Regions from separate parts of the Shinella sp. JR1-6 genome, predicted to be linked through region 2. Evidence: predicted binding sites of a transcription regulator. Region 2 holds the regulator's gene; the other holds the start of a gene.
What was found. Region 2 encodes LexA, which represses DNA repair genes until DNA is damaged. Its sites were predicted from a motif close to TGTTCNNNNTGTGTTCNG; they were not measured.
Positions count from the first base shown of each region.

Region 1 (15,125 bases), on a different contig from region 2:
GTGCTCTCGATAACGGCGTCAGCGTCGACACGACCATGGGCATGACCGCGCTCGACGGCATTCCCATGGGAACGCGAAGCGGAGCGATCGATGGCGGTGCGGTGACCTATATGCTGCGTGCGTTGGGCATGACGGTGGAACAGGTGGAAGCCGCTCTCTACGAGCATTCCGGCCTGAAGGGCCTGTCGGGGATCAGCAACGACGTGAAGACGTTGCTGGAGTGCGGCGAGCCGGCTGCCCGATTTGCACTCGATTATTTCACGCTCAAGGTCTCGCAATATGCCGCGATGATGGCGGTTTCGATGGGCGGGCTCGACGCCTTCGTCTTCACGGGCGGCATCGGCGAGAACGCGAGCCCGATCCGGGAGGCGATCGTTGCAAGGCTTGCGTTTCTGCCGCCGTTCCAGACCCTTGTAGTCCCGGCCAACGAGGAAATGATGATGGCGATCCATGCACGCGCACTGCTGGAGGCACGGCGATGAAAGGGTTGATCGTCGGTCTGGCGAACGACCAGTCACTGGCCTGGGGCTGCGCCGTGGCGCTCAAGGCGCTCGGTGCTGAAATCGCTGTCACCTATCAAAATGACAAGGCAAGGCCGCATGTGGAGCCGCTTGCCAGGGAGCTCGGGGCGCCGATCGTCCTGCCGCTCGACGTGTGCCGGCCGGAACAGATGGACGATGTCTTCAAGGCCATCGCGGCCCACTGGGGCCGGCTCGACTTCCTGCTGCATTCGATTGCCTTCGCACCCAAGGCGGATCTGCACGGACGGGTCGTCGACAGCTCGCCGGACGGGTTTTCGACTGCCATGGATGTTTCCTGCCATTCGCTCGTTCGGCTTGCCAAACGCGCGGAGCCACTGATGTCCGATGGTGGCGCGATCCTCACCATGAGTTTTTATGGATCCGAGAAGGTCGTCCCCGGCTATGGCATCATGGGGCCGGTCAAGGCAGCCCTCGAATCCACGGTGCGCTATCTGGCGGTGGATCTGGGCGACAAGGCGATCCGCGTGAATGCGCTCTCCACAGGGCCGGTCAAGACCCGTGCCGCGTCGGGCCTTTCGCATTTCGACGACCTGTTGGCAAAGGCTGCGGAAGAGACGCCGCTCAAACAGCTGGTCACCCTTGAACAGGTCGGGGAGGCTGCGTCGTTTCTGCTGTCGGACAAGGCGCGGTTCATCACCGGACAGACGATCTATGTCGATGCCGGCTACAATGTTCGGACTTGAAACCCGGCGGCGACGCCATCTGTCGCCCAGCCCGCGCCTTGGCGGGATCGAGGGATGGTTCGATATCCGGCGGGCAGGAGATGGTCTATCCCTGGCGCTCCGGAAGATCGACGCGCAGTCCGTCGAGCGTGTCCGTCAGCTTGATCTGGCAGGACAGGCGCGAGCGGGCGGGGTCCGGGTCGTGGGCGAAGTCCAGCATGTCCTGTTCCAGCGCCGAGATGGCCGGCAGACGGTCCACCCATTCGGGCGCGACATAGACGTGGCAGGTGGAACAGGAACAGGCCCCGCCGCACTCGGCAAGGATGCCGCGCACATCATCGTCACGGGCCGCCTCCATTAGCGTCAACCCGGCGGCGGCTTCCACGACATGGAGGCTCCCGTCATGTTCCACAAAGGTGATCTGGACCATGGTCGCTTTCCTTTCGTTTGGAACTCTTCAGGGCAGAAGCGCCGTTGCCTCGACCTCGACCAGGAATTCCGGTCGGGTGAAGCCGGAAACGATCATGAGCGTGGAGGCAGGCTTGACCGGGAGATCGGCGACGAGGCGGTCGCGCACCGCCATATAGTCGGCCATGTGCACGCGTTCCGTCACGAAGGCGTTGAAGCGCAGGACATGGGAAAAGTCCGCGCCGGCCTCGGCAAGGATGGCGCGGATATTGTCGAAGCACAGTTCCGCCTGGGCCGTGACCCCTTCGGGGATCGTGCCGTCGCCGGCAAGGGCGAGCTGGCCGGAGGTGACGACGATCCTTCCCGAGGCGACACCGTGGGAATAGCGGCCGAAAGGTGCGGGCAGGCTGGCGGGTTGCAGTGTCTTCATGGGTCACGCCTCCTTGCCGGCAAGTCCGCAGCGGCGCAGGAAAAGTGCGGTCGCTTCGGCGATGATGCGGTCCGCATCGAGTGCTTCGCTTTCCGGCCGGTCCATCAGCACGCGCGCCTGCGCCTCGTATTCGGCATAGTGTTGGGTCACGGCCCAGATGTTCATCTGGAAGAGCAGGGGATCGACGGGTGTTATCTTGCCACTGTCGATCCATTGCTGGATCACGGCGTTCGCCTCCTCGACCGCGGCCTTGAGCGCCGCCCAGTGGGGCGTCATCTCGGGTGCGCCACGGGCAATCTCATTGGCGAAGAAGCGTGAGAGGTCGGGGAATTCCAGCGTATGGCGTACCTTGCGCTCTATATACTGGGTGATCGCCAGCGCCGGATCGTCGCGCGAGGCGGAGAGGAAGAAGATGTCCTTGTAGGCTCCGACGATGTCGCTGAGGACCTGCTGGTAGAGCTCCTCCTTGGAGGAGATGTAGTAGTGTAGCTGGGCCTTGGTGATGCCCGCCGTCTGCGCGATCGCCTGGGTGGAGGTGCCTGACAGGCCGTTGCGCGCGAACTCCTGGATGGCCGCGTTGCGGATGGCGGCGTGGATTTCCTGCCGCTTTTTCTGAAGAGTGCTCATGGGCGGTCCTGGCCTTCCTGGCGATGCGTCGGGATCGGACCGGCACGGGGTGGGTGCCGGTCCGTGGTTTTGCTTACTTGCCCGTCAGCTTGGCCTTGATGTCGAGCCCCTTGCCCTTGTTGACGAAGCGCGTATCGGCGACCTTCGAGAGATCGACGGCGCCAGCCTCGATGATCTTGCTTTCGACGGCAAGGTCATGGAAGGCCTTGATGCGCTCGGGGCTCATCGCGCCGATGCCCTTTTCCACCGCTTCGCCGGAATCGATGATCTGAAGTTTGTCGAATTGCGCCATCTCGGCGTCGAGCTTTTCGACCGTCATTTCCGGATTGGCGGCGATGATCGCTGCATAGGCCGCCTTGCGGTCGCCGTAGAGGTAGTTGTTCCAGCCCTCGATGGAAGCGTCGAGGAAACGCTGCACGAGGTCGGGGTTGTTCTCGACCAGTTCGTTGCGCGTCTCGATGATCGAGCCATAGGTGCTCCAGCCCTGATCGGCGAGCAGGAACACGTCAACCTCGGCGCCCTCCTTTGCGGCATAGAGCGGCTCGGCGGTGCCATAGGCCTGCTGCACCATCTTCTTGTCGCTCAGGAACTGCGCGAGGTTGAAGCCGTAGGGGCGCAGCTGTTCATCCTGGAAACCGAGGCGGGTGACCATCCACTGCCAGAAGCTGAACTGGCCGTCCTTGGAAACGAGCACGGACGGTGCCTTGGTGAGCGCCGCAAAATCGGCATATTCGCCCTTGTGCGCCATGAAGGCCTGCGGATCCTTCTGGAAGATCGCTGCCACGACCGTGGTGGGAATGCCGTTGCGCACATTGTCGAAAGCGAGCAGCAGGTTGCCGCCCATCAGAAAATCGAGCCGGCCGGCCGGCAGCATCGGGCGGGTGTTGACCTGCGGGCCACCCATCCTGATCTCGACGTCGAGGCCGTATTTGGCATAGGTGCCGTCCACCACGGCCTGGTAGAAGCCGCCATGGCCGCCTTGGGCCAGCCAGTTGGTACCGAAGACGACCTTGTCGGCGGCCCAGGAGGAGCCGGCGGCGAGCAGCAGGCCCACGGCGGCGAAAAGACTTGTCATGTGTTTCATGCGCGTTTCCCCTTTGGTTGTTTCAGGCGTCGGTGCGGGCCATGCCATCGGTCCAGCCCCGGGTCTTGCCGGGATTCATCAGGCCGTATGGATCGGCGCGCTTCTTGAACTCGATCTGCGTCTGGTCGATCTGCTTCATGCCGCCGTCCTCGATGGTCACCACATGAGGGTCGAAGATCGTGCAGCCGTCCGTCTCCTCCACTTCGGCGATCAGGCGGTACATGGCCTCTTCGCCGCGGTAGCGCACCAACGGCAGGGCGAAGATCTGCACCTCGCCGTCCATACGCGCCATTTCGTGGTGCCAGTAGATCTCCTCGCCGTAGCGGGCCATCTGGCGGAGCACGAGGTCGGCATCGAAGGGCCGCGGATACGCGACCTGCAGATAGGTCCAGCTCTTGTCCGCCTTGAGGGCCTGCAGCGTGGTGTGGTTCCAGCCGCATTCATAGGCCGGTTGCAGGCCGGCGGCGCGGATCTCCGGCTTGCTCATGGCAAACGAGATGCGCCCGCCAAGGGCTTCTGCCTCGGCGGTGAAGCGGGCCATCTCCTGCGGCGCGACCATGGCGAAGACGGCGTCCCGGTCTGCGGGAAAGAGATCGCCGAGCTTGTTGTAGAAGGGCGCAAAGCGACGCTCGACGGTGGTCAGCAGGTAGCAGTCGAGCCCCTTCTGCTGCGCCAGCGAGGCGAAACGTAGCGCGGCGTCGTAGCCGTCGAAGAGCGCGGCGGTATGGATCCAGTCCGTTGCGCGGGTGAGGCCGACGCCGAGCTCCACCACGATGCCGTTGGTGCCATAGGCGTGCTGCACCTTCTGCACGTCTTCGCCGTGGAGCTCGATGACCTGCGGTTCCGGTTCGACGGTGACGACCTTGGCATAGGTGAGGTTGCCGGGGTCGCGCAGCATGCCATGGCGCAGCGAGCCGATGCCGCCAGAGCCGCCGGCGACGAAGCCGCCGATGGTCGCCATCTGGCGGGTCGAAGGATACATCATCAGTTCCTGCCCGGTCTCGTGCGCAGCGTCATCGAGCCGCGAGATGCGGGCGCCCGCCTCCACGCGCACATGGCCGTCCGTGATCTCGATCACTCTGTCGAGGCGGGTGAGGTCCATGACGATACCGCCGTCCAGCGGCACGCACTGGCCGTAATTGCCGGTGCCGCCGCCGCGCAGTGTAAGCGGAACCTTGTGGCGGGCGACGACGGAGGCGACATGCACGACCTCCTCAAGGCTCTGGGGTACGACCACCAGCTCGCCCAGCTTGTCCTTCAGCTGCTCGTTGAGGATGGGGCTATACCAGAAGTAGTCGCGCGAACGCGCGGCGATGTAGTTCTCGTCGTCATGCAGGCGGATCCCATTCAGCGCCGTCTTGATCGACGCCCAGTCGCGGTGTCCGGTCATGTCTGTTCTCCTTCGTGGTCGGTCAGGATGCGGCCCCCCCGCCAGACCTGTCGGTCGGCGCGGGGACGGCTCAGGGCATCGGTCAGATCCTCGGCGTCGAGCCGGATGAAATCGGCGGGGCCGCCCTCGACAAGCGCAAGGCTCCGGCCCATCCAGCGGGCCGGTGTCTCGCTCACCGCGTCCAGCCAGTCCTCCGGCTGGAGGTGGCCGAGCAGGGTCGCGCTGCGAAAGGCGTCGAAGAGGTCATAATCGCCGAAGGGGAAGAAGGCGTCGCGCACGTTGTCGGAGCCGATCATCACGGCAAGGCCTGCGTCCCGCGCCTCATGCAGGGGCGCAAGGCCGCGCAGGCGCGGCGTGCGGCCTGCCCTGGCGTCCTGCAGGTAGGCGTTGCAGCCTGGCAGCACCGTCAGTCCGACACCCGCTCCGCCCGCTCGGGCGAGAATGTCCGCGACCTCCGAGGGATCACGCACCGAGAGCGCGCAGCCATGACCGCACAACACCCGGCCGGAAAGGCCGCGCCTTTCGGTTTCCACCACGATGGCATCGATGCCGCGCGCCTCGATGTCCAACCCCTCATCGACATGGAAGTCGAGCAGAAGATCGTGCTTTTCCGCAAGATCGAAGACGTGCGCGAGCCGGGCCTCGAGGTCATTGTTGCGATAGATGAATGCCCCGAGCACCCCACCCGTCGCCTTGACCTCACCGGCGATGGCTTCGCCGACTTCGGCGAAGAGATCGAGCGGCGTCAACGAGGCAAGCTCCAGATGGAGGCGACCCTGCCATTCGTCGGCAAGCCCGCGCAGCACGGTCCAGGCTGCCGGCGGCGTCGCGCCGTGCCAGTCGACATGGCTGCGCATCAGCGCCGTGCCGTGCCGATAGGCGCGATCCAGTCCCCGGCCTGCCCGCCGGCGCAGATCGGCGTCGTCCCAGAGTGCGGCATCGGCCTGCATCATCTCGATGGCGTGGAAGAGCGATGTGGCACGGGCTGGCATCCGGGAGGCGGTGAAGGTCTTGTCGAGATGGGTGTGAATGTCGGCCAGGAGCGGCAGGACGAGGCCGCCATCGCGGCTTGCCGAGGGGGCGAGGGCCGTGATGCGGCCGCCGTTGATGGCGATGTCCCAATGGCCCTCCCGGCCAGCGAGGCTGGCGCCTGCAAGGCGCAGGCCCGCTGCGCCGGCATCGGCGAGGCTGGTGGTCTCGATGGTCCGCATGAGGTTCACGTCTCGCGCTTGATTTCGCTTTCGTGCCAGTGGCCGAGCACGAGGTTCGACAGCCAGGACGTGACGAGGAAGATCCCGACCCCCAGCACCGAGACGAGGAACAGCGCGGCGAACATGCGCGGGATCTCGTTGCGGAAGCTCGATTCGAGGATGCGTGAGGCAAGGCCGGTGTTCTGCCCCGCCGTGCCTGCGACGAATTCGGCGACGACCGCGCCGATCAGCGACAGGCCGCCGGCGATCTTCAGCGCGGCCATGAAGTAGGGGAGTGCCGAGGGGATCAGCAGGTGGCGCAGGCGCTGCCAGGGCGTCGCCTGATAGAGCCGGAACATGTCGCGCAGGTTATGGTCGGCGCTGCGCAGGCCGATCGCAGTGTTCGACAGGATCGGGAAGAACGCGACGATCCAGGCGCAGATGAGCAGCGCGAAGAAGGTGTTGCTGACATAGATGAGGATCAGCGGTGCGATGGCGATGATCGGCGTTACCTGCAGGATGACGGCGAAGGGAAAGAGGCACATTTCCACCGTGCGCGACAAGGCAAAGAGCATGCCGAGCAGCACGCCGCCGATGATGGCGAGGCTGAGTGACAGCAGCGTCAGCTTCACCGTGAACGCCGCGCTCTGCATCAGAGACGACCAGTCCTCGACCAGCGTCTTTGCGATCAGGCTTGGCGCGGGGATCAGGTAATGCGGAACCTCGTTGTACCAGACGAGGAATTCCCACAGTCCAAGCACCACCAGAATCGAGATGATGGGCATGATGACGCGCAGGCGCCGTTCGCGGCGTTCGAGCAGGATGCGCGGATCGACGATTTCGCTTTCGGCAACGGCCGGATCAATGGTTGAGATCGACATGGTCCATGGTCCCTTCGAGCGCGTTGCTGACCAGACGGCAGTTCTCGGTGTACTCGGATGTCATGCGGTAGGCGCTCGTGCGCGTCTCCGCGCCGGGCAGCGCGATGTCGTGCACCACGCGGCCGGGGCGCGCGGCCATGACCACGACGCGGCTGGAGAGATAGACGGACTCGAAGACCGAATGAGTGACGAAGATCACTGTCAGCCCGTGCGAGCGCCAGAGGCCCAGCACCTCGTCGTTGAGCTTGGATCGGGTCATCTCGTCCAGCGCTGCGAAGGGTTCGTCCATCAAGAGCAGCTTCGGCTTCGTCACCATGGCGCGGGCAATGGAAACGCGCATCTTCATGCCGCCCGAAAGTTCGCGCGGATAGGAGCGGGCGAAATTGGCAAGGCCCACCATGGAAAGGGCCTCTTCCACGCGGGCTTTCGCCTCGCCCTTGCCGAGCCCCTGCAGTTTCAGGGGGAGGAAGACGTTGTCGAAGACCGTTGCCCAGGGCATCAGCGTCGCTTCCTGGAAGACATAGCCGATATCGCTGCCATGGGGACTTTCGCCGGCCGGATGACCGTTGACCGTGATCGAACCCGAGGAGAGGGACAGGAGACCGGAGATCATCTTCAGTGCGGTGCTTTTGCCGCAGCCCGAAGGGCCGAGGAAGGACACGAACTCACCGTTGCGGATCGTCAGCGACATGCCGCGCAGCGCCACGGTACCGTTTGCGAAGCGCTTGTAGACGTCCTTCATGTCGATGAGGGCGGGCGCGCCGGTCAGGCCGGCGGCCTTGGGGAGAGGGCTTGCCGCGTTCATGCTACCACTCCGGCTTTCTGTCCAGCCAGTCGGCTGGCAGGCTGTCGATCTCTGCCATGGCCTCGACGAGGCGCGCCACGGCGTGGTCGAGGGTCGCATCACCCTTTTCGGCGGTGGCGAGATGCGCCTCGCCGCAGGCCCCGGCCGTGCTGAAATCCTGTGTCTTCCAGCCCGGTTTTGCGCCACGGCCGAGGCCGAGATGGCGGAAGTTTTCGAAAAGGTCCTGGCCGCGCGAGCGGAAGTCGCGGGCCGCGGCCATGGTCACATTGCCGGGGTCGAGTGCCAGCATGACGGAGGTCTCCATGTCGCCGGCATGGATGCCGTGGGTGCGCTCGACATCGGAATAGACGCCCTCGGGCATGCCAAAGCCGAACCAGTTGACCGAGAAGGCCAGCATGTCATGGGCAACGCGCAGCTGGCGGGTCACGACGTCCATGACCGGAATGTTGCCGCCATGGCCGTTGAGGAGGACGAACTTGCGGACCCCCGAGCGCGCCACGCTGGCGCCGATTTCGGTCAGCACGCGGACCAGCGTTTCGGCCGAAAGGGTGAGCGTGCCGGGATAGTCGATATGCTCGTCGCTCTTGCAGACGGCCTGCGTGGGCAGGAACAGCACTGGACTATCCTCCGGCAGGGCTTTTGCGAGGCGGCGCACCACCCCGTCGACGGTACAGCTGTCGACGGACATCGGCAGGTGCGGTCCGTGCTGCTCGATGGCTCCGATGGGCAGGACGGCGATGAGGCGTCCCCGATCGAGCGCTGCGAAATCACGGCTGGAATAGTCGGCCCAGAAGCGCTTCATCGGGAAGCCTCCATGCCGTTACGGATACCCGTTGATGACAGAAGTTCCATCTTGCTCCTCCTCTTCCTCCGAGGTTAGATAAACAAACTCATAGCAAATGGTCAAACTATTTGGTATGTTCTTTCCAGATGTTACGGTAAGCTTTTGATTATCATCATGTTTATTCGTGGCTTTCTGCCGCCGGGAGGGTGGTTGGAATGCAGTCTGGGAGGGATTTATGAAACGACCGCGCCTGCTGATCACCCGTCCCTTGCCGGCCGCCGTGCACGAGCGGGCCGGCGCCCTCTTCGACCTGACGATCCGCAAGGACGCCGGCGCCACGACGGCGGCAGAGCTTTCCGCCGCGCTCCGCGATCACGACGCGATCCTGCCTTCTCTCGGCGATGTCTTCTCGCCGGCGGTGTTTGCCGATGGGGCATTGCCGCGCTGCCGCATCCTTGCCAATTTTGGCGCCGGGGTCAGCCATATCGACCTTGCGGCAGCGGCGCGCGCAGGCATTGCCGTCACCAACACGCCGGGGGCCGTCACCGGCCCGACAGCCGACCTTGCGATGCTGCTCCTCTTGATGACCGCGCGCCGTGCGGGCGAGGGGGAGCGGCTGGTGCGGTCCGGGGCATGGAAGGGCTGGCATCCCGTACAGCTTCTCGGCCGGGATGTTTCCGGTAGCACGATCGGCATTGTCGGCATGGGGCGTATCGGGCAGGAGGTCGCCCGCCGCGCCGCTGCCGGTTTCGGCATGCGGGTGCTGTTCCACAACCGCTCGCCGAAGACCGTGTCCGGCATGGACGCGACACAGGTGCCCCTGGACGATCTGCTGCAACGCGCCGATTTTGTCGTTCTGACCGTGCCGGGTGGCAGCGAGACGCGCCACCTGATCGACGAGCGTGCCTTCGCTTTGATGCGGCCTGAGGCGCATCTCGTCAACGTCTCGCGCGGCGAGGTGGTGGACGAGGTGGCCCTGATCCGCGCGCTCGAATGCCGGCAGATCGCCGGGGCGGCGCTCGATGTCTATGAATTCGAGCCCGCCGTGCCGGCCGCCCTCCGCGAGCGTGACGACGTCGTTCTGCTGCCCCATCTCGGTTCGGCGACGCAGGCGGCACGCGCGGCGATGGGCATGACGGCGCTCGACAATCTGGAGGCCTTTTTCCGCGGCGATGCGCCGGAAAACCGGGTCGCGTGAGCAGGAGCGAGGGGAGGACGACATGAACCACATAGCGATCCTGGGAGCAGGACAGGCCGGGTCGTCGCTGGCGGCCAAACTGCGGGTCCTTGGTTTTGGCGGGCGCATCACGCTCATCGGTGAAGAAGACACGCTGCCCTACCAGCGCCCGCCACTCTCCAAGAAATACCTGATGAAGGAAATGACGCTGGAGCAGCTGCACCTGCGGCCCGAGCGGTTCTACGCGGACAACGACATTGCCCTGCGGCTCGGTGAAAGGATCGTCGCGATCGACCGCGCCGCGCGGCAGATCCGTCTCGATGACGACCGCGTATCTTATGACCAGCTGGCGCTGACGACCGGCGCGACGCCGCGTTCGCTACCGGCCGCGCTCGGTGGCGACCTGTCCGGCGTCTATGTGGTGCGCAATCTGGCCGATGTCGATCGTATGGCCCCGGAGTTCCGCGAGGGGCGACGGGTGCTGGTCGTCGGGGGCGGCTATATCGGGCTGGAGGCCGCGGCGGTGGCGGCCAGGCTCGGCCTCAAGGTGACACTCATTGAGGCGGCGCCCCGTATTCTCCAGCGCGTCGCCGCGCCGGAAACCTCCGATTATTTCCGGAGCCTTCATGCCGGCAACGGTGTCGAAATCCTCGAGGGCACCGGCCTGGCTGGGCTGGAACGCGGGGAGGCGATCTCGGTGGTGTTGGCGGATGGCTCACGCCGGGAGGTGGACTTCGTCATCGCCGGCATCGGCGTGACGGCCAATGACGGGCTCGCGGCGGCGGCGGGTCTCGCCTGCGATGGCGGTGTTATCGTCGATGCGCATGGCAGGACAGGAGATCCCGCCATCTGGGCGGCCGGTGATTGCGCGCGCCTGCCCTATCGCGGTGACATGATCCGGCTGGAGAGTGTGCAGAACGCCATCGACCAGGCTGAAGCCGTCGCGGCCAATATGCTGGGTGCGGCGATGGATTATGTGCCGAAGCCCTGGTTCTGGTCCGACCAGTATGACGTGAAGCTGCAGATCGCCGGCCTGAACACGACATTTGACCGGGTTGTGGTGCGATCGGGAGCGAACGAGAAGGCACGTTCGCACTGGTATTTTCGCGAGGGCGTGCTGCTTGCCGTCGATGCGATGAACGAGCCGCGCAGCTATATGGTGGGCAAGCGCTTGATCGAGGCCGGGCGTTCACCCTTGCCGGAGCAGGTGGCCGATACGGGTTTCGATTTGAAAACCCTGATATGACGGGTTCAAGCCGTGTTCCACCGTGCGGTCTGTCTGGCGCGGTGGTGCAGGCCGTACGGCGTTCTGATGCATTCATGCGCGCGCCGTCTGGGCCGGTTGCTTGACGGTGCGCAAAAGAACATATAGTGAACATTCATGAAGAAATCGATGAAGCAGCGCTTAGCGATCCTCTCGGATGCCGCCAAATACGATGCCTCGTGCGCTTCGAGTGGAACGGTGAAGCGGGACTCCATGGAAAGCGGCGGGCTCGGCTCGACGGAGGGAGCCGGAATTTGCCATGCCTATGCTCCCGACGGCCGATGCATTTCGCTTCTCAAGATTCTTCTCACCAACTTCTGCATCTTCGATTGCGCCTATTGCATCAACCGCTCGTCCAGCAATGTGGAACGAGCCCGGTTCACGCCAGAAGAGGTGGTCTGGCTGACGCTGGAGTTCTACCGCCGCAACTATATCGAAGGGCTGTTCCTGTCGTCGGGCATCATCCGCTCGCCCGATCACACAATGGGAGAGATGGTGCGCGTGGCGCGGGAGCTGCGAACGGTGCATGGATTTGGCGGCTACATCCATTTGAAATCCATCCCCGATGCCGCGCCGGAACTGATCGAGCAGGCGGGGCTTTACGCCGATCGCCTGTCGCTCAACATCGAGCTTCCGACGGATGCCGGCATCGGCCGCTTCGCACCGCAGAAGCGCCCGGAGGGAATTCGCCGTGCGATGGGCGACCTGCGCCGCAAGATCGAAGCGGCGGATGAGCCGACCTTACAGTCGAAACGACGCAAGCGCTTCGTGCCGGGTGGGCAGAGCACGCAGATGATCGTCGGGGCCGACGGTGCGGATGATGCAACCATCCTGAAAACCAGCGCCCGGCTCTATGGCAGCTACGGACTGAAGCGTGTCTACTATTCCGCCTTCAGCCCCATCCCTGACGCCTCCCGTGCGCTTCCGCTGATCAAGCCGCCGCTGGTTCGTGAACACCGGCTCTACCAGGCCGACTGGCTCTATCGCTTCTACGGTTTCGGCGTCGACGAAATCACGGCATCAACCGGCGGCATGCTCGATCTCGACATGGACCCGAAGCTCGCCTGGGCTCTCGCCAATCGCGATGCGTTTCCAGTGGATGTCAACCGGGCCGAGCGGGAACGGCTGCTGCGCGTGCCTGGCTTCGGCACGAAGACCGTGGAGGCCATTCTTTCCAGCCGCCGCCTCCGCCGTCTGCGGCTGGAGGACCTGGCAAGGCTCGGCGTTTCGCTGCGCAAGGTACGTGCCTTCATCGAAACGGACGGTTGGACGCCCCGCCGCCTTGCCGACCGGGCCGACCTGAAGGCGTTCTTCGCACCCAGGCCGGTACAGCTTTCGCTGCTCTGATGCACAGGGTCTTCCTTCTCGGCCGCGGTGACTTTGCCGAATGGCGGGATGCGGCCCGCGCACTCGCTGCCGCCGGTGTTGCACCGCGGGAGGTGGAATGGCGGACGTCGGGGGAGAACGAGCTCTTTGCGGCGGGGCAGAACCTGCCGAAAGCCTTGCCTCGGGCGCGGGCGCTCACCGTTCCCGCCGGTTTTCTGGAGTTGGCCGAGGCGGTCGTCTGCCATACCGAACCCGGCCGTTTCCATCTCCTCTACAGGCTGCTCTGGCGCCTGCAATCCGACAGGAACCTTCTCGCGCTGCCGGCGGACGAGGATGTTGCCCGGGCACGGCTGCTTGCCAGAAATGTTCATCGCGATAGCCACAAGATGACGGCCTTCGTACGCTTCAAGGAGGTTTTCGGAGAAGCGGTGGGCCGCCGCCGGTTCGTCGCCTGGTTCGAGCCGTCGCATTTCGTGGTTGCCCGCACGGCGCCTTTCTTCCGTCGACGCTTTGCCGATATGGACTGGATGATCGCCACCCCGCGCGGGTCGGCGCGCTGGGATGGCGAGACCCTGGCCTTCGATCCGCGCCCTTGTGAAAATCCCGGCCATGACGACCCGACGGATGACCTCTGGTGCACCTACTATGCGAGCATCTTCAATCCGGCCCGGCTCAAGGTGAAGGCCATGCAGACGGAGATGCCGAAGAAGTACTGGCGCAACCTGCCGGAGGCGGCGCTGATTCCAGGCCTCATCGCCCATGCCGAGGCGAATGTGCGCGCCATGGCCGAACGCGCCGCCAGCGATCCGCCGCTCTTTCACCATCGTCTCCAGGATGCCGCCCCGACATTGCCGCAGGTCAGGCTGGAAAGCCCGGGCACGCTTGATGCGCTGCGCGAAGAGGCAGGACGGTGCACGCGGTGCCCGCTGCATTGCGCCGCCACGCAAACCGTATTTGGCGAGGGGCCACAGGGTGCACGGATCATGATGGTCGGGGAGCAACCGGGTGATCAGGAGGATCTTGCTGGCCGTCCTTTTGTCGGCCCGGCAGGCAGGGTCTTGGACGCCGCGCTGCACGAGGCGGGCATCGCCCGCGACAGTCTCTATCTGACGAATGCGGTAAAGCACTTCAAATATGTCCCTCGTGGCAAGCGCCGTCTTCACCAGCGACCGGACAGGGGCGAGATCGAGCACTGCCGGTGGTGGCTTGCCAAGGAGATCGATGCTGTCCAGCCGAGCCTTGTCGTCACGCTCGGCGCGACCGCCCTCCATGCGCTGAGCGGAGAGCGCCGCCCGCTCAGTGAAGTTCGCGGCAAGCCGATCGCCATGGAAGGCGCGCGGTTGCTCTACCCCACAATCCACCCATCCCATCTGCTGCGCCTTCCGGACGGCGCGGAACGGTTGAGGCAGCATGCCCTCTTCGTTGAGGATCTGCGTGCCATCCGGGCTATGATCGAGCGGGCGCATTCCCTTTGCTGAAGGAACCGGTGGTGCGGCGTTTGGCTTCAGGCGGCGTTGCGCCGCCTTCTCGATAAAAGTCGTTCCCTGCCCGGCAATTTATGGGTTGCCTCATGCCAGCCGGGATCTCAACCGGTTGCGACCCGGAGAAGCCGTCTTTGGATGGGGAAAGGTGCCGTTCCGTCAGGCGTTGTCGCGCTCCCAGTACCAGGCGGCATAGGTGCGCGTGCGATCGTGCCCGCGGCCCTTGAGGAATGCGCGGACAAGCCGGACATCCTCCCGCTCGCAGGCGACCCAGACGAAGGCTTCTTCATCCACGGCAGCAAGTGCCTCTATCACCGTCTGCGCGAGCATGTTCTTGTTGCCCGCCGGGTAGCTGGCGCGGTGCAGCCAGCGTATGTCGAGCGTTCCGGTGGTCGGCAGCGGCTGCTCTTCCGCCGCATCCGCCACCTCTATGATCGCCTGCATCCTCGTGCCTTCGGGCGCTTCGGCGGCGATGCGGGCGATGGCGGGCAAGGCGCTTTCGTCCCCGGCAAGGAAGATGGTTTCGGCCTGCGGAAGGTCGCCGCCGCCGGGGCCGAGCAGGGCGAGCCTGTCCCCCGGCTGCGCATCCCGGGCGAAATCCGCGCCGGGTGTCGCAACGCCAGGCAGGGGATGCTGCAGGAAGTCGACCGAGAGTTCGCCGCGCTCGGCGTTGACGGCGCGGATCGTGTAGACGCGCACGAGCAGCGCATCCTCGCCCTCCGGCCAGGCAATGCGGCCGTCATCGCGCAGCCCCGGCCAGACCGGCGTCCGGCCTTTCGGCGGCACCAGCAGGCGCACATGCATGCCCTCGCCGATGAAAGGCTTCACGTCTGTGCAAGCAAAGATGACGCGCCGCATGTGCGGCGTCACGTCCTCGGCCGAGACGACGGTCACTTCATGAAGATTGGCGAGCCGCGAACGCGTCGCCGGTTCGGACCAGGTGAGTTCCAGCGGGTCCTCGCCGGCGAAATAGAAGAGGTGCTCGGCGATGACCGTGCGGCTCATCTGAAGCGTCTCGTCGCTCGGGCAGGCGAGATCGATGAGGAGCCGTCCGCCGTCGAGACGCATATCGGC
Region 1 is NZ_SHMI01000010.1:143,059-158,183, reverse strand. Features, by position in the region: gene EXZ48_RS18790 (acetate/propionate family kinase) at 1-482, shown strand, start outside; gene fabI (enoyl-ACP reductase FabI) at 479-1,225, shown strand; gene EXZ48_RS18780 (2Fe-2S iron-sulfur cluster-binding protein) at 1,311-1,634, opposite strand; gene EXZ48_RS18775 (RidA family protein) at 1,662-2,042, opposite strand; gene EXZ48_RS18770 (TetR family transcriptional regulator C-terminal domain-containing protein) at 2,046-2,669, opposite strand; gene EXZ48_RS18765 (ABC transporter substrate-binding protein) at 2,743-3,753, opposite strand; gene EXZ48_RS18760 (FAD-binding oxidoreductase) at 3,776-5,143, opposite strand; gene EXZ48_RS18755 (amidohydrolase family protein) at 5,140-6,354, opposite strand; gene EXZ48_RS18750 (ABC transporter permease) at 6,360-7,214, opposite strand; gene EXZ48_RS18745 (ABC transporter ATP-binding protein) at 7,195-8,019, opposite strand; gene EXZ48_RS18740 (creatininase family protein) at 8,021-8,821, opposite strand; gene EXZ48_RS18735 (D-glycerate dehydrogenase) at 9,039-10,001, shown strand; gene EXZ48_RS18730 (NAD(P)/FAD-dependent oxidoreductase) at 10,024-11,226, shown strand; gene EXZ48_RS18725 (putative DNA modification/repair radical SAM protein) at 11,362-12,591, shown strand; gene EXZ48_RS18720 (UdgX family uracil-DNA binding protein) at 12,591-14,048, shown strand; gene EXZ48_RS18715 (DUF2218 domain-containing protein) at 14,211-15,125, opposite strand, start outside.
Region 1: the regulator LexA is predicted to act here: its motif matches at 11,341-11,358, upstream of EXZ48_RS18725 (putative DNA modification/repair radical SAM protein).

Region 2 (15,125 bases):
AAAACCAGCTGATCAACCAGGTCGTCATCAACGGCAACCGCAAGATCAAGGACGAGAAGCTCGCGCCGGTTCTGCGTTCGCAGTCGCTCGGCCCGTACAGCGAAACCGCCATCGAGGCCGACAAGCAGGCCATCCGTGATGCCTACGCTTCGATCGGCCGTTCCGACGCCACCGTCACGACGCAGGTCTATCCGCTCGGCAACGGCCGCGTGAACGTTGCTTTCGTCGTCGACGAAGGTGACCGCACGAAGATCTCGCAGATCAATTTCGTTGGCAACCAGGCCTACAGCAACAGCCGCCTGCAGGCGGTCGTCGTCACCAAGAAGTCGAACTTCCTGTCGTTCCTGACCCGCAAGGACGTTTACAGCGAAGACAAGCTGCGCGCCGACGAAGAGGCGCTGCGCCAGTTCTACTTCAACAACGGTTATGCCGACTTCCGCGTCGTTTCGTCGGAAGCCGTTCTCGATGAAGCCTCCAACGAATATGTCGTGACCTTCACGGTCGAGGAAGGCCAGCGCTACGACTTCGGTGAAATCAACGTTGAATCGACCGTTGACGGCATCGATGGCGAAGAGCTGAAGGGCCTCGTCGAATCGCGCCCGGGCAAGACCTATCGCGCCCGCGACGTGCAGGACACGATGTCCGAGATTTCCAAGCGCGTCGCGGCCAACGGTTATCCGTTTGCCCGCGTGACCCCGCGCGGCAACCGCGACCTCGGCAATGGCACGATCGCCGTCGATTACCTCGTCGACCAGGGCGAGCGCGCCTATGTCGAGCGCATCGAGATCCGCGGCAACACCCGTACGCGTGACTACGTCATCCGCCGCGAGTTCGATATCGGTGAAGGCGATGCCTTCAACCAGGAAGTCATTACGCGCGCCAAGCGCCGTCTTGAGGCGCTCGGCTACTTCTCGACCGTCAACATCACCACGGCGCCGGGCAGCTCGGCTGACCGCGTTGTGCTCGTCGTCGACGTTCAGGACCAGTCGACCGGCTCGTTCGGTATCGGCGCCGGTTACGAGACGGGCAACAAGGGCGGCTTCAAGCTGGAAGCTTCGATTGAGGAAAAGAACTTCCTCGGCCGCGGCCAGTATATCCGCGTGGCTGCCGGTGGCGGCGAGAATTCGCGTGACTACAACCTGTCGTTCACCGAGCCCTACTTCCTCGGTTATCGCCTTGCGGCCGGCTTCGACGTCTTCAAGAACGAGGACGACAGCGAAGATTACTACAGCGTCGATACGCAGGGCTTTACCCTGCGTGTGACGGCTCCGATCACGGAAGACCTGTCGACGTCGCTGCGCTACAACTACACCAAGCTCGACTACAAGTCGGGCGACCTCGATGAGCTGTCGTCGCCGTATCAGCATGTCGTGGTCAACGGTCCATGGGTTCGTTCTTCGGTCTCGCACAGCCTGACCTACGACACGATCGACGATCGCACACTGCCGCGCGACGGTATCTTCGCCCAGATCACGCAGGAATTTGCCGGTCTCGGTGGCGATTCGGATTTCTACAAGATCTCGGGTAAGGCTCGTTACTTCCACACGCTGCTCGAAGACGCCGATGTCATCGGCTCCATCGCGGTCAGCGGTGGCCATATGTGGGGCCGCAACGACGTGAAGGTCTTCGACCAGTTCACGCTGTCGGCGAACGACCTGCGCGGCTTCGAATCGAGCGGCATTGGCCCGCGTGCAACCTCGACGGGCGATGCGCTCGGCGGAACGACCTACTTCACGGCGTCCGCAGAAGCCTCCTTCCCGCTGCCGTTCATCTCCCGTGACTCGGGCTTCCGCGGCGCTGTCTTCGTTGATGCCGGCACGCTTTACGGCAATGACGTCAAGACCGTTGCGGCCGACAGGGTCCGTGGTGACGACATGAGCCTGCGCGCTTCCGTCGGTGCCTCGATCATCTGGGCTTCGCCGTTCGGCCCGCTGCGTGTCGACTACGCGGTTCCGGTCAAGAAGGAATCCTTCGACGAGGTGCAGCGCTTCAAGTTCGGCATCGCGACCCAGTTCTGAGGTAAGCAGTCCAGAACTGCGAGAAGACGGACGTTCTGGAGTCATGCCTATGGAGCATAACTGGTTCTTTCCGCCCCATGACGGCATTCGTCTGGGTGACCTTGCCACAAGGCTTGGGGCGGAACTCGCCGATCCTGCGCAGGCCGATCGCGTCGTGCGCAACGTTTCGCCCGTCAATCGGGCGAAAGAAGGCGATCTCTGTTACATTCTTTCCCGCAAGTTCCGCGCCGAGCTCGAGACCTGCGAGGCGAGCGCGATCCTGTGCGACCGCGCTCTCGTATCGCTCGTTCCCCCAAAGACCGCGGTGCTGATTTCAGCCCGTCCGCACACCGCCTTTGCCCGCGCCGGCGAAATCCTGCACCCTTCGGCCATGCGCCCGGAAGCGATGACCTCGGCGCCCGTCGGCGTTGCACAGGGCGCCTATGTCGATCCGCAAGCGCGGCTTGAGGACAATGTGTCCGTGGAACCGATGGCCGTGATCGGCAGGGACGCGGAGATCGGCGAGGGCAGCCGCATCGGGCCGGGGGCGATCATCGGTGCAGGCGTGCGCATCGGCCGCGACTGCACGATCGCCGCGGGCGTTACGATCCAGTGTGCGCTGATCGGCAACAATGTCATCATTCACCCCGGCGCGCGCATTGGCCAGGACGGTTTCGGTTATGCTCCCGGTCTCAAGCCCGGCATGATCAAGATCGTTCAGATCGGCCGCGTGATCATCCAGGACCATGTGGAGATCGGCGCGAACACGACGATCGACCGCGGCACGATGGACGATACCGTCATCGGCGAGGGGACCAAGATCGACAACCAGGTCCAGGTTGGCCACAACGTACGCATCGGCCGGCATTGCGGCATCGTCAGTGGCGTGGGCATCGCCGGTAGCACGCGCATCGGTGACGGCGTGATGATCGGCGGCGCAGCCGGCATCAACGGTCATATTACCATTGGCGACGGCGTGCAGATTGCTGCCATGAGCGGTGTCGTCGCCGATATTCCAGCCGGCGAGAAATACGGCGGCATTCCCGCGCGCCCGATGCGCGATTTCCTGCGCGACATGGCGGAGATCGCCATGCGTTCCAGCACTCGAGTCCAGAAAAAGGGGGGCAACGATGAGTGAAGAAACCAAGGCAACGCTCGGCGTGGCTGATCTGCGTGAGATCCTGACGCTGCTTCCTCATCGTTATCCGTTCCTGCTCGTCGACAAGATCGTCGACATCGATGGCGACGATTCTGCTGTCGGCATCAAGAATGTTACGGTCAACGAGCCGCAGTTCATGGGCCATTTTCCCGATCACCCGATCATGCCGGGCGTGCTGCTCATCGAGGGCATGGCACAGACCGCCGGTGCGATCTGTGCCCGCAAGACGCGCTCGGGCTCCAACCTCGTCTACTTCATGACGATCGACAATGCCCGCTTCCGCAAGCCGGTCGTGCCCGGCGATCGCGTCGAGTTCCATGTCGTCAAGCAGAAGCAGCGCGGCAATATCTGGAAGTTTCACTGCGATGCAAAAGTTGATGGGCAACTCGTCGCGGAAGCTGATATCGGCGCGATGATCGTCAAGAAGGAAGACGCCTGATCATGATTGCCGCCAGCGCGAAGATCCACCCGCTCTCCGTCATCGAGGACGGAGCGGTCATCGGTGAGAACGTCGTCGTGGGACCCTTTTGCCATGTGGGGCCCAAGGTCGCTCTCGGCGATGGTGTCGAACTTCTGACGCATGTGGTGGTGACGGGGCGCACGCATATCGGCCGCGGCACGCGCATCTTCGCCAATGCCGTTATAGGTGGCGATCCGCAGAGCGTGAATCACGACGGCGCCGAGACGACCCTCTCGGTCGGCGAGATGTGCGTCATCCGTGAAGGTGTGACAATGAACACCGGCACGACGGAAGGCGGTGGCAAGACCGTCGTCGGGAACCACAACCTGTTCCTTGCCAATTCGCATGTCGCGCATGATTGTCAGCTCGGCGATCACATCATCCTGTCGAACAATGTCATGCTCGCCGGCCACGTGACCGTTGAGGACCGGGTGATCCTGGGTGGCGGTTCGGCGGTGCACCAGTTCACCCGTATCGGCCGGCAGGCCTTCATCGGGGGGCTTTCGGCGGTTGCCTATGACGTGATCCCCTATGGCATGCTGAACGGCAACCCGGGCATCCTCGGCGGCCTCAACGTCGTCGGCATGAGCCGCTCCGGTATGGAGAAAGCGACGATCCATGAGGTTCGCCGCGCCTTCAAGCAGATTTTCGAGGGCGAGGGGTCGATCCGCGCCAATGCGGCGGCGATCCGTGCGGACTATGCCGATAGCGTGCCTGTCATGCACATCCTCGATTTCATCGCTGTAGAAAGCGACCGCGCGCTGTCTTCCCCGAACCGCGGCAAGGGCTGAGCGGCGTGGCGGACAGCCGGCCCCTCGTGCGCGACCGGCTGGCCATCATCGCCGGCGGCGGCCTGCTGCCGCGCTATGTCGCGGATGCGGCCCGCGCCCGTGGCGAGGATCCCTTTGTCCTGGCGCTTCGCGACGAATCCAGCCCGGACTGGACCGGCTTTGACCATCAGGTCATTTCCATTGGCAACTATGCCGGTATTGGCGCCGCCTTTCGGGCGAAGGGCATCGGCCGCGCCGTGCTGTCGGGTTCCGTCCGCCGTCGACCGGAATGGCGTGACATCCATGCGCCGTTGAAAGCGCTCGCCGCCGTCCCGTCCATCATCCGAACCCTGCTGAAGGGGGGGGATGATGCGGTGCTGAAGATGGTCATCCGGTTGATCGAAGCGGAGGGGGTGCGGGTCGTCGGCGCGCACGAAATCGTGCCTGATTTGCTCGGCAGCGAAGGCCCGCTCGGCACCGTCACGCCGGATGCGGCCGCCGAAGCCGACATTGCCGCCGCGGCCGCCGCGGCGCTGGCGCTCGGTCGTCTCGATGTGGGGCAGGGCGCCGTCGCGCTTGGCGGGCGCGTGGTGGCGCTCGAGGGCGCGGAGGGTACGGATGCGATGCTGGAGCGCGTGGCAAGCCTGCGTGCCGCCGGACGCATCTCCACGCGCCGCAAGGGCGTTCTTGTCAAACTGTGCAAGCCCGAGCAGGACTTGCGCGCCGACCTGCCGTCCATCGGCATGGAAACGTTGCGCCGCGCCCGCGCCGCCGGCCTTGCCGGGATCGCCGTGGAGGCAGGGCGCTCGCTTGTGCTGGAACGTGCGGCACTTGTTGCCGAAGCAGATGCGCACGGTCTGTTCGTGACGGGCATCATACCCGAGAGGGCGGAGGCACGGCGATGACGGAAAGCCCTCTGAAAATCGGCGTCATTGCCGGCGAGGTTTCCGGTGATCTTCTCGGTGGCGATCTGATCGCGGCGCTACGGGCCATGTATGCCGGTCCGGTGACGCTGGTCGGGGTCGGTGGCGAAGCGCTGGAGCGGCAAGGTCTCAAATCCCTGTTCGATTTCTCCGAACTCTCCATCATGGGCATTTCGCAGGTGTTGAAGCGGCTGCCGTCGCTTATCCGCCGCATTCGCCAGACGGCCGATGCGTTGGTCGCCGCACGGCCGGATGTGCTTCTCATCATCGACAGCCCGGACTTCACCCATCGCGTGGCGCGCCGCGTGCGCAAGGCGCTGCCGGACCTGCCGGTCGTGAATTATGTCTGCCCGAGTGTCTGGGCCTGGAAGCAAGAGCGCGCACCGCGCATGCGCGCCTATGTCGACCATGTCCTCGCGCTTCTGCCGTTCGAGCCTTCCGTGATGGAGCGGCTCGGCGGCCCTGCGACCACCTATGTCGGTCACCGGCTGGTCAGCGATCCCGACATCCAGCAGGTTCGTGCCGCACGGCTTGCCCGTGGCGAACGCGCGCCGGGCGAGCACGCGTGCCTGCTGCTTCCCGGTTCACGCGGCACGGAAATCACCCGTCTGCTGCCGGTCTTTGGCGAAGCGGTGCAGGAAATTATCGGGCGCAACCCCGGCACGCGCTTCCTTCTGCCGACCGTGCCGCGGCAGGAGGCGCTGGTGCGGAAACTGACGGCGGACTGGCCGGTGCAGCCGCAGATCACCGTTTCGACCGCGGAGAAGTGGCAGGCCTTCATCGAAGCCGATGCGGCGATCGCGGCCTCCGGCACCGTCATCCTCGAACTGGCGCTCGCGCGCGTGCCTGTCGTCTCGACCTATCGTTTCGACTGGCTCGCCAACCTCTTCCTCGGCAAGGTGAAGATCTGGACGGCGGCGATCCCCAACATCATTGCCGACTACGCCGTCGTGCCGGAATATCTGAACGACATGGTGCGCCCCGGCAGTCTGACCCGCTGGGTCGAGCGGCTTTCGACCGATACGGCCCAGCGCAGCGCCATGCTGGAAGGCTATGACCTGGTACACGCGCGCATGCAGACACAGCGCCCGCCCGGCGAAACTGGCGCGGCGGTCATCCTGGACCTTCTTGCAACAAAAAAGCCCGGTCGAAACTGACCGGGCTTTTTCATGGATGGCTCCGCTGAAATCAGCGCTTGGAGACCGGTACGTAGTCCCGCTTCGGGGCACCGATATAGAGCTGGCGCGGGCGGCCGATGCGCTGCTCCGGATCCTCGATCATCTCGTTCCACTGGGCGATCCAGCCGACCGTGCGGGCGAGCGCGAACAGCACCGTGAACATGGTGGTGGGGAAACCGAGCGCCTTCAGCGTGATGCCGGAGTAGAAGTCGATGTTCGGGTAGAGCTTCTTCTCGATGAAGTAGTCGTCCGTCAGCGCGATGCGCTCCAGCTCCATGGCGACTTCCAGCATCGGATCGTCCTTGATGCCGAGTTCGCCGAGAACCTCGTGCGTCGTCTTCTGCATGATGCGGGCGCGCGGGTCGTAGTTCTTGTAGACGCGGTGGCCAAAGCCCATCAGGCGGAACGGGTCGTTCTTGTCCTTGGCCTTGGCGACATATTCCGGGATACGCTCGACCGAGCCGATTTCCGCGAGCATGTTGAGCGCGGCTTCGTTGGCGCCGCCATGGGCCGGGCCCCAGAGGCAGGCGATGCCGGCCGCGATGCAGGCGAACGGGTTGGCGCCGGAGGAACCGGCGAGACGAACCGTCGAGGTGGAGGCGTTCTGCTCGTGGTCGGCATGCAGGATGAAAATGCGGTCCATGGCGCGCGAGAGCACCGGGTTGACCACATAGTCTTCGCAGGGCACGGCAAAACACATGCGCAGGAAGTTCGAGGCGTAGTCGAGGTCGTTCTTCGGGTAAACGAAGGGCTGGCCGATGTGGTACTTGTAGGCCATCGCGGCGATCGTCGGCATTTTGGCGATCATGCGCAGCGAGGCGACCATGCGCTGGTGCGGATCGGTGATGTCGGTCGAGTCGTGATAGAAGGCCGAGAGCGCGCCGACACAGCCGCACATGACGGCCATCGGGTGGGCGTCGCGACGGAAGCCGGTGAAGAATCGGCTCATCTGCTCGTGCACCATGGTGTGGTGCGTGACGCGGTAATCGAAATCGTCCTTCTGGGACTTGGTCGGCAGTTCGCCGTACAGCAGAAGGTAGCAGACTTCAAGGAAATCGCCGTGTTCGGCCAACTGTTCGATCGGATAGCCGCGATGCAGCAGAACGCCTTCGTCGCCGTCGATATAGGTGATCTTCGATTCGCAGGATGCGGTGGAGGTGAAGCCGGGATCGTAGGTGAAGGTGCCGGTGTTCTTGTACAGCGTGCCGATGTCGATCACATCGGGGCCGATCGTACCGGATCGCGTCGGCAGCTCAACCGCTTTGCCACCGACCGATACACCCGCGCTTGTTCCTGTCATAACGATCCTCCGTTGTTTCCAATGGCGGCACGAAGTTGTGCCGGAACCATGAACATGCTCGTTTTGCTAGCCCATTTGCACCTGCCTGCCAAGCGAGACGAAAGGCAAATTGTGCATTGCGAAAATAGGCTTTCCGGCAACGCAATATCTACCCTTTCCAGCAAGTTTCAAGCAACTTTTACGCGTGTTTCGCGAAATGCGGAGGTGGCATCCTTTCTGTCTTGCTTAGCACTTGTGACGGCCACTGCTGATTGAAGTTTCCATCATTCGGTTGCACAATGGCGGTGTGAACGGGTGGGGCCGGGATCATGGAGAAGGGCAAGGTCGCAGAACGGCGGGAGGTGCCCGAGGCGCATGCCTGGCGGGCGGCGCCTGACGATGCTCCTCTGCCGGTCCCGGCACGCGATCCGCCGGCCCGCAGGGGCAGGGTCGTGGTGCTTCTGACAGCGGCGGGGCGCTTGAGGAGTGCTTCCGAGACGCCGCAGACGTGGCGCGCCGCCTTCGCGCAGGAACGGGCACATGGCCATTTCTTCCTGTTCGTGCCGGTCTTCCTTGGTGCTGGAGCGGCCCTGTGGTTTTCCGCCGTTACTGATCCATCGCTTCCAGCACTGCTGCTTTTCGCTGCCTTCGCGTTCTGGCCCGCCTGGCGCTTCAGACATCGGGAGGATTGGACTGCGCTCGCCGCCGGGGCGATACTCTTCGTTCCGGTCGGCATGCTGCTGGCGGCGCTCGAAAGCGCGCGGCTCGATACGGTCGTGCTTGATGCGCCCGTTACCACCGATGTCAGCGGGCGGGTGCTGGCGCGCGAGAGTGACGAACGGGGTGCGATCCGCTACCGCATCGCGCTCGATACGACACGCGACCCGGTGCTCAAACGCCCGCCCGGCGTGGTGACGCTCCTCGCCCGCAGTCGGCATGCGCCGATCCCGATCGGCGGTGGGATAACCGGACGGGCACGGCTCGGGCCGCCCTCTGGCCCGGCGCTTTCCGGCCTCAACGACTTCGCCTTCGACGCCTATTTCGCCGGCACCGGCGCGGTCGGCTACTTCTATCAGGCCCCGCGTGCGGTTGCAGTGGCCGAGCCGGGCGTCGAGGGTCGGATTCGACAGACGGTCGCGACCTGGCGCAACAACCTCACCGAGCATATCCGCGGGCGGATTGGCGGCGATGCCGGCGCGATCGCCGCGGCCCTGGTGACGGCGGAGCAGCGGGCGATCAGCCCGGAAACGGTGGAGGCATTGCGAGAGGCGGGGCTTGCCCATGTGCTGGCCATTTCCGGGCTCAACATGGTGCTCGCCGCTGGCACTTTCCTCGTCGGCGCCCGCGTTCTGATGGCACTGATCCCGGGCTTTTCCGAACGCTATCCCGCCAAGAAGATTGCCGCCGCCGGCGCGCTCGTCATGGTGACGCTCTATATCCTCGTTTCGGGCGGTGCGATCTCCGCCGTGCGCTCGTGGATCATGATCTGCATCATGCTGGTGGCGGTGCTGTTCGGCCGTGCGGCGATCAGCCTGCGCAACGTGGCACTCTCGGCCATCGTCATCCTTGCCGTGACACCGTCGGCCGTCACCAATCCGGGCTTCCAGATGTCCTATGCCGCAACGCTCGGGCTCGTCGCCGGCTATGCGGCCTGGCGGGAACGTCCTGTCCGCCGCGAGGGCGAGGGAGGGCGCCTGAAACTGTTCGGTGGTGCGCTGGGGCGCTTCTTCGGCGGGCTGCTCCTGTCCTCGCTGATCGGCGGGTTCTCGACCCTGATCTATTCCATCGGCCATTTCCATCGCATCCCGGCCTATGGACTTGCCGGCAACTTGCTCGCCATGCCTGTCATCAGCGCGATCGTCATGCCCTTCGGCCTCATCGCCGTACTGCTCATGCCTTTCGGCCTCGATGGCGTGCCCTTCGCGATCATGGGCAAGGGCATCGAGTGGATGATCGCGCTGTCGACATGGGTTGCGAGCTGGAAGGGCGAGATCGTCACCGGCCGCATTCCCTCGATTGCGTTCCTGCTGATCGGCCTTGGTGGCGGGCTTGTCTGCATCCTGCGCACGCGGCTGCGCCATGCGGGAACGCTGCTTGTCGGGATCGGCCTCGCCATCGCCTGCTTTCCGGCTGGAGGTGCCACGCCGGAAGCGCTGGTGTCCGAGGATGGCCGCCTCGTTGCCATCCTTCGCGGCGAAACCGTCGCCACAAACCGGGCAAGACCGCCAGACTTCATCTATTCGCAGTGGCGGCGCGCCCTTCGGCTCGGCGAACTTGTAAAACCGGAGATCCGCAGAAGCGCCGGCTTGACCCTTGAAGAAGCCGTCAGCACCACGGGTGCTGCAGAAAGCCGAAACAAGCCCCGGCGCACGGCCGACCGGCAGAAGGCGAGGGACGCCATGGCGTCCGCGCTCGCGGAGGCCCGGGCCGGCAATGGCTTCGTCTGCGAGGCAAAGGCCTTCTGTGCCGCCGTCTCGCCAAGCGGCTGGCGGATCGTGACCCTCGACGACGTCGCCTTCCTGGGCACGGCCTGCGACGCTGCCGACCTCGTCGTCGTGTCCCTGGCCCTGCGGCTCGAGGCTTGCCGCTCGGGTGCGCGCCTGGTGACGGCGCGTCACCTGAGGCGAACCGGCGCCCTCGAAATCCACCCGGACGCCGAAGGCCTATCCAACATCTTTTCAGCTGCGCAGGTCACACCAGCCGTGGAAAGTCTCGACCGGCCCTGGGCCCGCCACCGCAGCTACGACTGGCGCACAGGCAGTTTCGATCCGCAGGGCGATCAGTGATAGCGGCGAATGAGGCCAACCAGCTTGCCCTGGATTTTTACCCGGTCCGGCCCGAAGATGCGGGTCTCGTAGGCGGGGTTTGCCGCTTCGAGCGCGATCGACGCGCCCTTGCGGCGGAAGCGCTTCAGCGTGGCTTCCTCGTCGTCGACAAGCGCCACGATGATTTCGCCGGGATTGGCGCTGCTCGCCGTGCGGATGATCACCGTGTCGCCATCGAGAATGCCGGCCTCGATCATCGAATCGCCCTTGACCTCCAGCGCATAGTGATCGCCGTTGCCGATCATCTCGGCTGGAACGGTGATGTCATGGGTGTTGTTCTGGATGGCGGAGATCGGCACGCCGGCAGCGATGCGGCCCATGACAGGAACGGAGACGGATGAGGAAACCTCGGCCACGGGCGTGCGCCGCGGCGGGGCGGCGACGGGAGCGGGGGGCTGCTTGCCGCGACTGCCCTCGATGACGGCAGGTGAAAAGCCGCGGCGCGGCTGCAGGCTCTGGGCATAGGCTTCGGGAAGCTTTATCACCTCGAGCGCGCGGGCCCGGTTCGGCAGGCGCCGGATGAAGCCGCGTTCCTCCAGCGCCGTGATGAGGCGGTGGATGCCCGATTTCGACGCGAGATCCAGCGCGTCCTTCATCTCGTCGAAGGAGGGAGGAATACCGGACTCCTTCATCCGTTCATGAATGAACAGGAGAAGTTCCTGTTGTTTCCGCGTGAGCATGGCTCCTCCACCGAGAATCGAGTGAAACAAATCCAGAACAGACACTATCTGTTCCATATGTGTTCTGCAAGGGGCTGCTGAAACAATAATAGTACTGGTGGAGGCGCGCGAGCTAATCCGGAATAGCGCGCATAGATAATCTGGAATTCAAAAACAGGCGCTGCCTTGTTTTTAAAGGGCTTTTGCCGCGAAAGTGGGGGTTCCCAATGCGCCAATTGGTAACCCCAAACACGGCCATTCCAGCGGATATAATAACTAATTGAAAATACAACGATTATTGCGGCCCTTAACCTTCATGGCCGATCACCCCACGTGGGATTGCGGACCCTATTGCGGACCCTGCTTTTTGCGGCGCTCCGTCCGGTTTTCAATTGCTCTTATGAAATGAGGTAAATCACTGCGGAAACTCTTTCGACCATACTCATCGAATGCGGCTTCATCCATCTTACCACTGTCAAGAAGCGACCGCCGCTCATGTCGAACCAATGCAAGGGTACGCAGAATTGCCGCCCCTAAGCTTTTCCCAGCCTCGGTTACCTCGCTCTCGCTCATGAACGCCAATTCCTCGGCCGCAAATTGACCGAGCAATTCAGCGATTATGGCCTCTCCGGCGATCTCAAAATCTCTGATTGTTAAATCTTCAAACTTAAAAAGCTGAACAAAATCTTCGCCCGACAGAGGCGTGCGATCTTCACCGAAGAGAAAGAAATCGATCTTGCGGCCAGTCTCTACAGTTAGCTGGAGGACTGCCTCGATTGGCAAGGAATTTCTGGATCGCCATGAGGAAACTGTTTTGTTTGAAACTCCAAGATGAGTAGCGAGATTGGCATCCGTGTTTATGCCACACGCCGCTTTCATCCGATCCAAAATCTCTGGCACATTTAACGTTGTCGCATCGCTCACAGGCACCCTCGTCTACAAAATGCGGACGGAGCCGCATGACATCTGCATTGTGCGGACATGCGGTCTGCATAATGCAGTTTTATCAAGGTGTGCCTTGAAATGAAAGCCAAATCCAAAACTCCTTCGAAGGAGCTTCTGGTCTACGTTCGCGTAGAGTTCATCCTTCAAGGTTCCTCCTTCAATGCATGGTGCAAAGCCAATGGCGTTGTTCGCAGGACCGCTGAACAGTCACTAAGCGGCGACATTTGTAGCGAGAACGCCAAACGTCTCGTGGAGACGATCTTGAAAGCTATCGAACGACGGGCGGCCTAAATGTCGAACTGGCTTACGGCAGACGACTTTGCCCAAGTGGCAGGAATATCATTTCGTAAAGCGCGCCGCGCACTTTCATTGGCAAGAAGCGGTCAGGTATGGCGGGGCGACGCCCTTGAAGTCCGCACCTTCCACGGCCGTGGCGGTCGCTCCGGCATCCAGTATCAGGTACGGGTTTCCAGCCTTCCGCCCCATCTTCAAGAGCATTTAAAGACCCTTCAAATAGCCGATAAAGCGGTTTTAAGCTTCCGCCTCGGTGACGATATGGCTCGGCTGGAACGCGCGTGGAAACACGACATCATCGCGCCGGCGCTGGAGCATCCGTACCGGAGCCCGGAACGCAAGGCCGAAATCGAGAAGCTGCACGGTACCTATCGGCTCGACTGGACCGGCCATAAACGCAAGCTCACCCAATCCACCCTATATGAGTGGATCAAGATTTTCGAAACAGAGGGATTTCAGGGCCTTGCGCAGAAAGTCCGGAGCGACAAGGGCGAAAAGAAAGCCCTAATCAACCGGGCGTGGATGCAGACGGTTCCCTTTGACGATATCGCCAAGGAAACCATTGCCGAGGATATCGTCCAGTTCATTCGCGGGCTGATCGTCAAAGGCACCACGCGCAAGCTGATCCGGTTCATGGCTTCTGCCGAGCTGCGCCGCCTCACCGCTGCATATGGTTATGTCGTCACCGATGAGACCGAGGCCACGAAGCTGTTTAATATCCCCGACAGCATCGTGTCGGCCGAAGCCCGGTTTAAGGCCGTCTATCGGCATAACTTCGACCGGAAAGCCAGCGAGGACAACAAGCCACGCATCCGTCGCACGATAGCTGGTCGCCAGCCCATGGAGATTGTGGTGATGGACGTGCACCATATCAATGTGATGGTGCGCCGGAATAACGGCACGGTCGCGAGCCCTAAGTTTCTGGCCTTCCACGATGTGGCGACGAACCGTGTTTTCGGGGAACTCGTCTTTCTCAACGAGCGCGGCGGCGTGCGCAACGTCGATGTGATCGAGGCATTCAAGCGTATGTGCCAGCATCCGGCCTTCGGCATGCCGTAGAAGCTCTATTGCGACAATGGCTCCGAATACCGTTTTGCCGACTACCTTGAGGACGCCTTGAAGCTGAATTGCAGCATCACGCCTTACACGGCAGAGGATCGTAACCGTGTCATCCGGGCGAGGGCCTATAACGCATCCGCTAAGGTGGTTGAAGGCTTCTTCCGCCAGATGAACCAGCAATATTTTCGACATATTCCCGGCTGGATCGACGACAACCGCATGAACCCGAAGCGCCGGGAACTCGGCAAGCCGATGCCTCCATACGAGAACGGCTTTGACGAATTCTGCAAACTGGTTTTCCAGCTTCTGAAGACCTACGAGGCATTGCCTCAGGGAGGCGCGCTTGCCGGCAAGTCGCCGTCGCAGGCTTTCGAGGGGCATGTGAAGGCCGGATGGGCTTCCACGCTGATAGACGACAGCCAGTTCTACATGGCCTTCGCCAAGCCGGAGCGCCGCAAGCTGGAAAAGCACGCCTTCAGCCTCGGCGGGCGGTTGTGGACCGGACCGGAACTCGACAGGTGCTTTGAAACCACTGTCATCGTCCGCGTCCCTGCCTATCACGGCTTCAATGAGTTGCTGGTGGAAACCGTCCAGGGCGAGCGCATCGGATGGGCCACGCCGGATTGCGAATTCCTCTATGATGATCCTCGCGGTGCACAGACCAGCGCGGCGCGCGATAAAAACCGTAAGCAGGCGCTCCGCAAGATGCAGCGTTCCGTGCCTGAAATCGACGTTCTCGGCAAGTTGATCGAGATCGGCGAGGGGGCAGCGCAAATCGTTCCAAACGCGCCAGCCGGGGTGATCTCGGTCGATCTGGACGGCGGCGGCAGCCACGCCATCGTTCCTGTACGTTCTGCGAAAAAGACCCGCCAGCAATTGGAAGAGAAACAGCGGGAAATGGATGAGGCCCGGTCGCTGCTTGTTCGCGCCGCCGCCGCTCACAATCAAAGGAAGTACGATGGAACTCATTAAGCCATATGTGCCGGCGAGGGAGTACTTCGTGGAGATCAGCGCCGTTAAGCGCATTCGCGACGGGCTAGATTACACCATGAATTTCGGAGAGCCGGTGCAAGTTGTAAGCGATCCCGGTCATGGCAAAACAACTGCTCTCTATTATCTGGCGAAGGAACTCGGCGGAGTCTACTGCCTTGCCGGGCAGGCTCACAAGACCGTGCCGGACATGTATCGAATGCTTCTTGCCGCCTTCGAGATTTATCATGACTGCACGTACACCCGCGATCTTTACAACGTGCTTGTCCGCAAGCTCGCCAGAACTGATTGGGATCGGCAGCATAACCCGCGCCGCTTGCTCATTGTTGATGAAATCCAGACGCTGGAAGCGACGGCGCAGCGGGAACTCCAGAACCTTCAGGAGACGTGCGACCTCGCGCTCATCATGAGCGGCAACGGCTCCCGGCTCGCGAAATCGAAGGTAGACCAGTCCGCCTGGAAGCAGGTGGATGAGCGCCTTGGCATGAAAATTCAGCTTCCGAAACTGGATCGACGCGACTGCGATGTGATCGGCGCAGCCTACGGTGTCGAAGGAATGGACGCCTACGAAGCGATAGGGAATTTCG
Region 2 is NZ_SHMI01000005.1:159,745-174,869, forward strand. Features, by position in the region: gene bamA (outer membrane protein assembly factor BamA) at 1-2,018, shown strand, start outside; gene lpxD (UDP-3-O-(3-hydroxymyristoyl)glucosamine N-acyltransferase) at 2,068-3,135, shown strand; gene fabZ (3-hydroxyacyl-ACP dehydratase FabZ) at 3,128-3,595, shown strand; gene lpxA (acyl-ACP--UDP-N-acetylglucosamine O-acyltransferase) at 3,598-4,407, shown strand; gene EXZ48_RS10715 (LpxI family protein) at 4,413-5,291, shown strand; gene lpxB (lipid-A-disaccharide synthase) at 5,288-6,466, shown strand; gene gltA (citrate synthase) at 6,498-7,787, opposite strand; gene EXZ48_RS10730 (ComEC/Rec2 family competence protein) at 8,096-10,552, shown strand; gene lexA (transcriptional repressor LexA) at 10,546-11,271, opposite strand; gene EXZ48_RS10740 (helix-turn-helix domain-containing protein) at 11,599-12,174, opposite strand; gene EXZ48_RS10745 (helix-turn-helix domain-containing protein) at 12,487-13,548, shown strand; gene EXZ48_RS10750 (hypothetical protein) at 13,606-14,520, shown strand; gene EXZ48_RS10755 (AAA family ATPase) at 14,507-15,125, shown strand, end outside.